3 regions of the Ureibacillus sp. FSL K6-3587 genome follow, and region 1 is predicted to be linked to each of the others. Evidence: riboswitches for the same ligand, from Rfam matches in the RefSeq annotation. Region 1 holds a riboswitch; each other region holds the start of a gene.
The links. A riboswitch is a leader RNA that binds a small molecule or an ion and turns the genes downstream of it on or off. The one in region 1 is predicted to bind cobalamin.

Region 1 (3,134 bases):
GGCGCATGCGGTTAAAGGCTTTAATGACACGGATGCCTGATAAATTTTCCTGTACACGGGTATTCACAACATCGATCGTTTCCTGGACTTTCCGGAATAATGAAATCGATAATTTAATAAACACATATAAACAGACGATCAGGACAGGGACAACAAAAAATAATACGGAAAATAAATCTCTTGCCGTAAAGAAGACGACCACGACAGCCCCGACAAACATGAAAGGGCCCCGGACAAATATTTTCAACAGCATGTTTAACGCCCTTTGCAGCATTTCCACATCATTGGTCAAGTTCGTAATCAGTTTCCCCAACGTAAATTTGTCCTTATTGCTGTTAGAAAAATAGGTGATGGTTTCATATAAATCTGCCCGAATATCGGATGCAAAGTTGACGGCCGCTTTCGAACTGAAATACGTGCAGCCCGCCCCTCCAAACCATCCTATAATTGCACATACCATCATTGCAGCAAACATCACCATGATATGTGTTGGGTCCTTTGTCGCGATCCCTTCGTCGATTATTTTTTGCATAATGGTCGGCTGGATCAAATCCATTGCCACTTCCAATATCATGAGGATTGGCGCCAATATCGCAAAATGCTTATAGGGCTTCAAATATTTTGAAAGTTTTATCGCTGCATGCATGTTCTAACTCCTTCTCCACCTTTGTATCAGCAACTATGTATACATATGTTTACAGATGACCACCCGAATTGTATACAACTGTATAGATGATCGTCAAACCAATCAGCTTCTACCGATTCCAACGTTCAATTTACTTTTCATGCAAAAGATTTAAAACATCTTGACGAAACTTTATTTTCATCATACATTATTTAGAAAAAGAATATCCACGTAATTAGGTGCCCTTTATGGGAGAATAGGGAATAAAGTGAGAATCTTTAGCGGACCCACCACTGTATGGGGGAGCAATATGGAATATGCCACTGGGAAACTGGGAAGGCCCATAGTTGCGATGAACCTGAGCCAGGAGACCTGCCTGATTACTTGAAACATACAGTACGATGGTAAAGTCTGTAGTTTATTTGGCATGCCAATAAACTGCAGACTTTTATTTATTATTGAAAAAATTAATTGATGGGGGAATTGAAATGGAACTATTGCAATCAACATTGCAAGCTATTCAACCAGTAAACAAAGAAATCATGAAACAGGCGAGGGAAAAAGTGGATGCCCTTTGCAAACCGCCAGGCAGTTTAGGAAAATTGGAACAAATCGCGGTACAACTTGCCGGGATTACGGAAAAACTGGAGCTGGATGTATCCAATAAAGCGGTTATATCATTGGCCGCCGATCACGGTGTCTATGAAGAAAATGTATCCAATAACCCTCAAATTGTAACGGTGATGCAGTCCATTGGTTTCGCCAAAGGGTTTACCGGTGTGTGCGCCATTGCAAGAGCGGCAGGAGCCAAAGTGGTTTCTGTCGATGTCGGCATCAATGCCGATTTGCCGGAAACTTCTGGCGTAATTAATAAAAAAGTACGATACGGGACTGCGAATATGGCCAAAGAACCGGCTATGTCACGGGAAGAAGCCATCCGGGCCATTGAAGTGGGCATCGAAGTGGCCAATGATCAAGTAAAACAAGGGGTCAACGTTTTAGCAACCGGGGAAATGGGCATTTGCAATACCACAGCAAGCAGTGCGGTTTTAGCGGCTCTTTTTGGCTATGACCCTGGTGAAGTAACCGGAATGGGGGCGGGTGTCGATAGCATTCAACATAAAATTGATGTAATTCGTCGTGCAATAGAAATCAATCAACCAAATCCTGATGATCCAATTGATGTTTTGGCGAAAGTGGGCGGATTGGAATTGGGCGGAATGGCCGGTGTCGTGCTAAGTGCCGCAGCCAACCGCATTCCGGTAGTGATCGACGGCTTTATTTCCACTGTTTCCGCATTAATCGCTTATCAATTGGAACCAAAAGTGAAGGATTACATTATTCCATCCCACATGTCAGAAGAACCTGGGGCAAAAATCGCCAGCGAATTATTGGGATTGGAGCCGATGTTAAACATGAACATGCGGCTAGGAGAAGGTTCCGGTGCAGCCCTTGCTTTCCCTATCCTGGACGCGGCATGTTCAATGATGAATACAATGACGACTTTGGAAGAGTCCAATCAATACATGCAACAAATCATGGAGAATCAAAGATCTTAAGACGGACGGCAAAATGGAAGGCTGTTTAGAAAGCGGCGCGCTTTTTCAACAGCCTTTTTTCATTATGGCTTTAATTCTGATAAAGCCATTCGATAAAGTTTGTCATCATTTTCCCCCGGTTTTCCCCGGCCATCCGTATTATTGGTTACAAAGTATAAATTATCCCCTTCAATGAATACATCCCGAATCCGCCCCAAACCGCTGATCACTTCTTTTGTTGTTCCTGCGTTTAAATCAAACTCCAACACCGCTTCCCCCCGTAATGCCGCAACATACAACTTCCCATCTGTATAGACCATCCCCGAAGGCGCCCATGTTTTATTGGAACCGGATGTAAACAATGGAGAAACCATGCCTTCCTTTTCCTCTTTCCCTTCGATGACCGGCCAGCCGTAATTTTTCCCCGGCTCAATCCGGTTGATTTCATCATTGGCACTATTTCCATGTTCACTTGCATAAAGGGTTCCATCCGGTGCCCAAGCGAGCCCTTGGGGGTTGCGGTGGCCGAAACTGTAAACATAAGAGTTCGGAACAGGATTATCTGAAGGAATGGAACCATCCAAATTGAGCCTTAAGATTTTCCCTCCAAGGGCATTTACATCCTGTGCGATGGATGACTGCAATGCGTCTCCGGCTGTCGCATAAAGCTTGCCATCCGGGCCAATTTTCAGCCTTCCGCCATGATGAACCGGCCCGCTCGGTATGTGATCGAGCAACACTTCTTCCTCAACCCATGAATCATTTTCCAGCCTCAACCGGACGATGCGATTAATTTGCCCCTTGGAATCCGTATAAGTGTAGTATGCAAATGCCTTGTTGGACTCTTGGAAATCGGGGGCTAAGACAAATCCTAACAAACCGGCTTCTGATGCTGTGGAAAGGGGCTTTTCCAAATTGACGGACTGCCTTTCCACCCGCCCATTTTCAATTTTCACCACATTTCCGACCCG
Region 2 (3,134 bases), 1.7 Mb from region 1:
CAAATAGCATCAATGCCTTTTCAACACTCGTTATCGAAATTGAAATCGTGACGGGACCAATAATAGATTGAAAAATGGCACCTTCTATAGGGTTAGTTGAAAAATTGAGTAAAATGACTAGTATACTTGAAATTAGAAATACCACTGGAATAAGCAATAACTTCAAATATAGACGAATCGGAACTTTTCCGATTATTAAAGTAATAACTGTCATGATGCAAAATATGAATATGGATGTAAGAACATTTTGAAATACGATATTCAATATTAATGGAATAAGAGAAAATCCCATTTTTTCGATTGGGTGTTTATTTCTTAAAGGTGATTGATAAGCGAAATATTCTAACATTCTCATTTCTGTATCTCTGCATTTCCGCCCCTATTCCGGCCTCGCATATATCCTATAAAGTAACCAATGAACCCTGCACCGATTGCTCCTTGTAGTACGAATAATAAACTTTCTATTTCACCACTAGGAGGCTCCCAAATACTTGAAAACCATGGTTCATAGGATTGGTTCAGTGCTGTAATTAATTCTTCCGCTTCTCCGTCTGCACCGCCGTATTCTGCATTTCCATTGAAAATCAGCGGGACAATCATTAAAAAAATGATCAAAACTAATAAAAGCATATTCTTTTTTAACATCTTACTTCACCTCCTGAGGTTTCTTTAGTACTTGAAGTAACTTTAATTCTCTTTCGTTGTATTTCAATAAGAAATTCATCACCATTACTGAAATCAATCCTTCAATAATTGCTAATGGTACCTGTGTAACAGCGAATACGCCAGCAAACTTTACAAATGAAGCGAAAATTCCACCAACTTCAGATGGAAAGGCTAGTGCAAGTTGAATAGATGTAATGACATATGTACCTAAATCTGCCAATGTTGCTGCTGAGAAAACTGCTAGAGTAAAGGGCAAACCGATCCTATTGAAGCCTTTAAATACTCCATAGGCGATAAAAGGTCCAGCAATCGCCATCGAAAACGCATTGGCGCCAAGCGTTGTTAAACCTCCATGGGCTAATAATAATGATTGGAATAATAACACGATGGTACCTAAAACACTCATTACAAATGGTCCAAATAATACGGTTCCTAACCCAACACCCGTAGGATGAGAACAACTTCCAGTAACCGAAGGAATCTTTAATGCGGATAATACAAAAGTGAATGCACCCGATAAACCTAGTAATAACTTCGTCTCAGCATTTCTCTTTACTAAACTACTCATTTTCTTTAATCCAATGATTAAAAAAGGGAATGTAAGGAGCCACCAAAATATTGCCCACTTGATTGGTAAAAAACCTTCCATGATATGCATAGCAAAAGCTGTATTAGGAATGATTAATAATACTACTAGAAAGTAAAGTATTTTGATTGAGACTTTCATAAAATTCCTCCTAAAATGAAAATTTGAAAATAAAAAAACACTGCCAAACTAGCAGTGTCCCACAATAAGACATAATAATCCAATCATGCCTATTCGTGTACCTATCCTCGTAGGACACTACCATCCACTCCATACGGCAGGTCTCCTGGCTTAGATTCATCGCTCCAAAATCGCCTTCCCATTTTCACAGTGGCATTTGATTTTGAGCTCCTCTTCACAGTGGCGGGACCGCACTAGATTTTCACTAGTTTCCCTATTAAGCTAATTTTCATTAGCACCGTATGGAATATTCAATTGTTGAAATTTAATTGCATTGTAGCATATAAATTCAAAAATTTCTATATCTTTGTAAATAGAATTAAAAATTTGACAACTCATTTTTTCTTTCAGCCATTACAAAATTAAGATTTTTGCTTTCTTTTGTATCAAAATAGATAACCTATTTAAAATTTTTAGAAAAAAGTAGTACAAACCGGGATTGCTTGTACTACAAATGTTCGTATTCATTGGATTATAGTGGAATATTTCCGTGTTTTTTCTTAGGTCTTGATTCTTCTTTATTTTCAAGCATTTCTAATCCTTGAATTAACTTAATGCGCGTTTCTCTTGGATCGATGACGTCATCCACCATTCCAAGTGAAGCAGCAACGTAAGGATTTGCGAATTTTTCTTTATATTCTTCAATTTTTTCTTGGCGTGTTTTTTCTGGATCTGGGGAATTGGCAATTTCGTTTGCAAAAATGATATTTGCCGCACCAGCAGCACCCATTACAGCGATTTCTGCATTTGGCCAAGCAAATACAAGGTCGGCACCGATGGATTTAGAGTTCAATGCCACGTATGCACCGCCGTATGCTTTACGTAAAATGACCGTAATTTTTGGCACTGTTGCTTCAGAATAAGCATACAAGATTTTTGCACCGTGACGGATGATACCGCCATGTTCTTGTTTAACGCCTGGGAAGAATCCTGACACGTCTTCAAATGTAATGATTGGAATATTGAATGCATCGCAAGTGCGAATGAATCTGGACGCTTTGTCGGATGAATCGATATCAAGTCCTCCAGCTAAAGCTTTAGGCTGGTTACATACAAGCCCTACTGAATAACCTCCAATGCGTGCAAATCCAACAACGATGTTTTTTGCAAATTCTGAATGCACTTCCATGAAGGAACCTTCATCCACCACTTGTTCCACCACTTTACGCACATCATATGGACGAGTTGGTTCGATTGGCACAACGTCAATTAATTCAGGACGCCAATCATCGCCTTCCGGACGTGGCAAGCGAGGTGCTTTTTCTTTATAGCTTTGCGGTAAGTAGCTTAACAATCTTCTGATTTGTTGGATTGCTTCTTCTTCGGATGGTGCACGGAAATGAGCGTTACCGCTGATGGAGTTATGCACTTTTGAACCGCCTAAATCTTCTGACGAAATTTTTTCTCCTGTTACCGCTTCAATTACTTTTGGTCCTGTAATGAACATTTGGGATGTTTTATCCACCATTAAAATAAAGTCTGTAATCGCTGGAGAATATACTGCCCCACCAGCACAAGGACCCATGATGACGGAAATTTGCGGAATCACTCCGGAATAAATGGAGTTGCGATAGAAAATATGACCATATCCGTCCAATGAAAGTACCCCTTCTTGGATGCGGGCACCACCAGAGTCGTTGATACCGATGAATGGCGCACCGTTTTTAGCAGCCAAATCCATCACTGTCGCAATTTTTTTCGC
Region 3 (3,134 bases), 1.6 Mb from region 1:
GTCTTTGTTGCAAAGGGTTGTAAATATATAGGAAAAAGGCCTCAAATCCGTCAAATTGACCCCCACTCCTCCGCCAAGTCTTGAGAGTTCCAGACAATATCCAATGTTTTCGGCAATGCTGTTCATCGAATCATCCATCGACAATTTGAAACAGCTAACCAATTCACCCCGCGCTTTTTTCCCGCTGTTCAGGGCAGTTGGCGTCGCCGGTTGAAAAGCTTCCATGATGGCACGGATCGCCTTTTCCGCCATTTGTTCATTTCCATCCGCCAGATAAAGGGCAATAATGCTCATACGATCTTCATAAGTTTCTAAAATTTCCTTTCCATCCCGGCTTTTCATTGCGTAGCTGTCATAAAATTTTTTAGCGCTCATAAACGTTTGGAAACGGAACCGGTAGGCATAGGCGATTTCAAATATTTGCCGGATAAAGTCCATGGAATACTTTTTCAAGAAAGCTTCCTCATAATAACCTTCTTCTATTAAATAACGAACCTTTTCTTCTATGCCCGAAAACTGGCGCATGCGGGGATGAATATACTCGAAGAAAAATTGACGGGTGGCCTGCCGATCTTTCTCCAAGTCGATGCGGCCCGTTTGCCGATAGTGATTCAACACTTCATTATTGAGCATTAAATATGTTTTCATCTGAAAATCCCCCCTTGTATCGTTCTTTTATAAAACTCCATAATGGCGTGATAATTTTTTTGAAATCCCCTTAATTCAATCTTTTCAACAATCGGGATGCCATAAGTTTCACTGATCACATCTGCAGAACGGCAAAAATAAGAATGACCAAAATTGGAATTCCCGCTTGCCACCACTCCTTTGCAAAGGTGGGCATTATTTTTTAAAAACCCTTCTACAATTGGTGGCACTTCCCCAATTCCATCGGTATAAGTGCACAACAAAAAGGGTTCGTCCAATATCAGCCCTTCTTGAATTTCAATGTTCGGCAATCCTAATTGATGAACGATAAACCGCACATTTCCGGTTCTTGAGGCATAAGCGATCATACCTTCATCATGCCGATGATTTTTTTAGCTTCTTCCATGTCATCCATCAGCTCACCGTCAATTTCCATAACCGGGACAGTAAAGAATCCGGCTTTCAATAATCTTTCTTTCGCTTCTTCATTGGAATCAACGTTTATTTCCTCATATTGTCTTTCGAAACCCAGTTTCTTTAACTCAAATTTCATCAACATGCACTTTGGACAAACTTTTTTGGAATATAACTTCATATCCTTTCTCCTTTCCATCAATTCAATGACAAAAAAATAAGCCATACCCTTTTTCGGGTAAGGCTTTGAAATGGAAACAATCAGGCGCTAAGAAATGGACCTTTTGCTTCCATTTCTTAGCCCCCGAAGAAATGAGCAATTTCCGTTTATCAGGCAGGTCTCCTGGCTCATGCATCATCCTACAAGTTCCCTTCCCATGCCATTGGCACAGTGGATTTGAACTTTTCGTCAGCAATTACAGTTGCGGGGACAGCATCAGATTTTCACTGATTTCCCTTTTAATCTACTATATATAGTAGAACCTGATAAACAAATATACTATATATTGTGTTGTCGTGTAACATTGTAACATGCAGATTTGTTAAATACAAGTGGAATTGGAAAAACTTAATGTTTAAGCATGATTTCCAATCGTCTTAATGCTTTTTCCTGCTGAATGTACAACTTTTGGGCCTCTTCCAAAGAAATGAGTTGAAAGCGTATTTTCGAAAAGGGTTGAAGTTGGGCGAGTTTCGGCAAATCAACGGAAACCACTTGAGCCAATTTAGGATAACCGCCCGTCGTCTGACAATCCGCCATTAAGATAATGGGCTGCCCGCTTGGAGGCACTTGGACGGTTCCAAAGGTGACTGCCTCTGATAATAATTGGATAGGTTCTTTCGTAATTAGTGGACTATCCCCCATTAAACGGTAACCCATGCGATCCGCATCTTTCGAAATCGTAAAGATGCAATTGATGAAGGCATTCCTGCTTTTTTCCGCAAATCGATCATATTCCGTCCCTTTTACCACCCGAATTTCCGCATCCCGACTCTTAATCAACCAATCTCCCGGAAGAATCCCCCACTTCCCTTTTTGCACTGGCTTCGATTCCGGAATTGGAAGTTCGTCTCCTTTTTGCAAAGGGCGGCCTTTAAATCCTCCTATCCCGGCACGGATATAAGTGCTGTAACTATTTAATACTTTCTTGACTTGAATTCCACCTTTGATGTGCAAATAGCCCCTTGCTCCATCTTTGCAGGAGCCCAGCTTTAAAATGCTGCCCTTTTCGGCAAAAACCGGCTTCCACATCCGGCATGGTTTCTCATTCAAGAGCGGATGAAAATTGGCCCCTGTCAAACAAAACACCGCATCACAATTAAATTTCACCGTCGGACCGATTAAAGTGAATTCCAGTGCCGCAGAAGGCGCTTGCTGTAACAGCATTTCCCCCATGCGATAAGAGAGGGTATCCATTGCCCCTCCAACAATGACGCCATACTGCTGAAAACCCCTTCTTCCTGAATCTTGGATCGTCGTTAAAAGACCCGGTTTCAGTATTGTCATCGTCATGACCTTTCACCTTCTAATTCCATAAACTCTTTTTCAGTAATGGGGACAAAACGGATCCGGTCTCCTGCCCGCAATAACGTTGGCGGGTTTTGATCCGGAAGAAACAATTTTAATGGGGTGCGGCCAATGATTTGCCACCCTCCAGGTGTTTCAAGGGGGTAAATCCCTGTTTGCTTTCCGGCAATCCCTACAGAACCGGCCGGGATTTTCAATCGGGGTGTTTCTTTGCGGGGAGTTGCGATTCTTTCATCCATCCCGCCCAAAAAAGGAAATCCGGGTGCAAAGCCCAACATGTAGACAAGATAATCGTTTTTTGTATGTATCTCAATGACTTCTTTTTCAGACAAATGGTGAATTCGGGCAATTTCCGTTAAATCCGGGCCATAGATTCCTCCGTAACAGACAGGGATTTCAACCAATCTGTTTTTTTCCTTTGGCAAATCAATCTCTTTTTGTAACAGCCTTTGAAGCCGGGAGACCACTTTTTCGTACGGGGAGCGCCCTTCAATATCCCATTGATCCACTGCCATTACATCATAATAAACACAAACATTCGTAT

Region 2: another riboswitch for cobalamin. It lies ahead of NSS77_RS15310 (energy-coupling factor ABC transporter permease); the one in region 1 lies ahead of cobT (nicotinate-nucleotide--dimethylbenzimidazole phosphoribosyltransferase).
Region 3: another riboswitch for cobalamin. It lies ahead of NSS77_RS15815 (glutaredoxin); the one in region 1 lies ahead of cobT (nicotinate-nucleotide--dimethylbenzimidazole phosphoribosyltransferase).

The regions. Positions count from the first base shown of each region.
Region 1 covers NZ_CP151969.1:1,382,091-1,385,224, reverse strand. The annotation lists gene NSS77_RS06810 (ABC transporter ATP-binding protein) at 1-646, opposite strand, end outside; cobalamin riboswitch at 846-1,020, shown strand; gene cobT (nicotinate-nucleotide--dimethylbenzimidazole phosphoribosyltransferase) at 1,114-2,184, shown strand; gene NSS77_RS06800 (sorbosone dehydrogenase family protein) at 2,247-3,134, opposite strand, start outside.
Region 2 covers NZ_CP151969.1:3,105,157-3,108,290, forward strand. The annotation lists gene cbiQ (cobalt ECF transporter T component CbiQ) at 1-355, opposite strand, end outside; gene NSS77_RS15305 (energy-coupling factor ABC transporter substrate-binding protein) at 352-645, opposite strand; gene NSS77_RS15310 (energy-coupling factor ABC transporter permease) at 647-1,393, opposite strand; cobalamin riboswitch at 1,511-1,690, opposite strand; gene NSS77_RS15315 (acyl-CoA carboxylase subunit beta) at 1,905-3,134, opposite strand, start outside.
Region 3 covers NZ_CP151969.1:3,201,514-3,204,647, forward strand. The annotation lists partial or broken gene NSS77_RS15800 (ribonucleotide-diphosphate reductase subunit beta) at 1-42, opposite strand, end outside; partial or broken gene NSS77_RS15805 (ribonucleotide reductase N-terminal alpha domain-containing protein) at 46-648, opposite strand; gene nrdI (class Ib ribonucleoside-diphosphate reductase assembly flavoprotein NrdI) at 645-1,016, opposite strand; gene NSS77_RS15815 (glutaredoxin) at 1,013-1,243, opposite strand; cobalamin riboswitch at 1,378-1,564, opposite strand; gene NSS77_RS15820 (biotin-dependent carboxyltransferase family protein) at 1,631-2,575, opposite strand; gene pxpB (5-oxoprolinase subunit PxpB) at 2,572-3,134, opposite strand, start outside.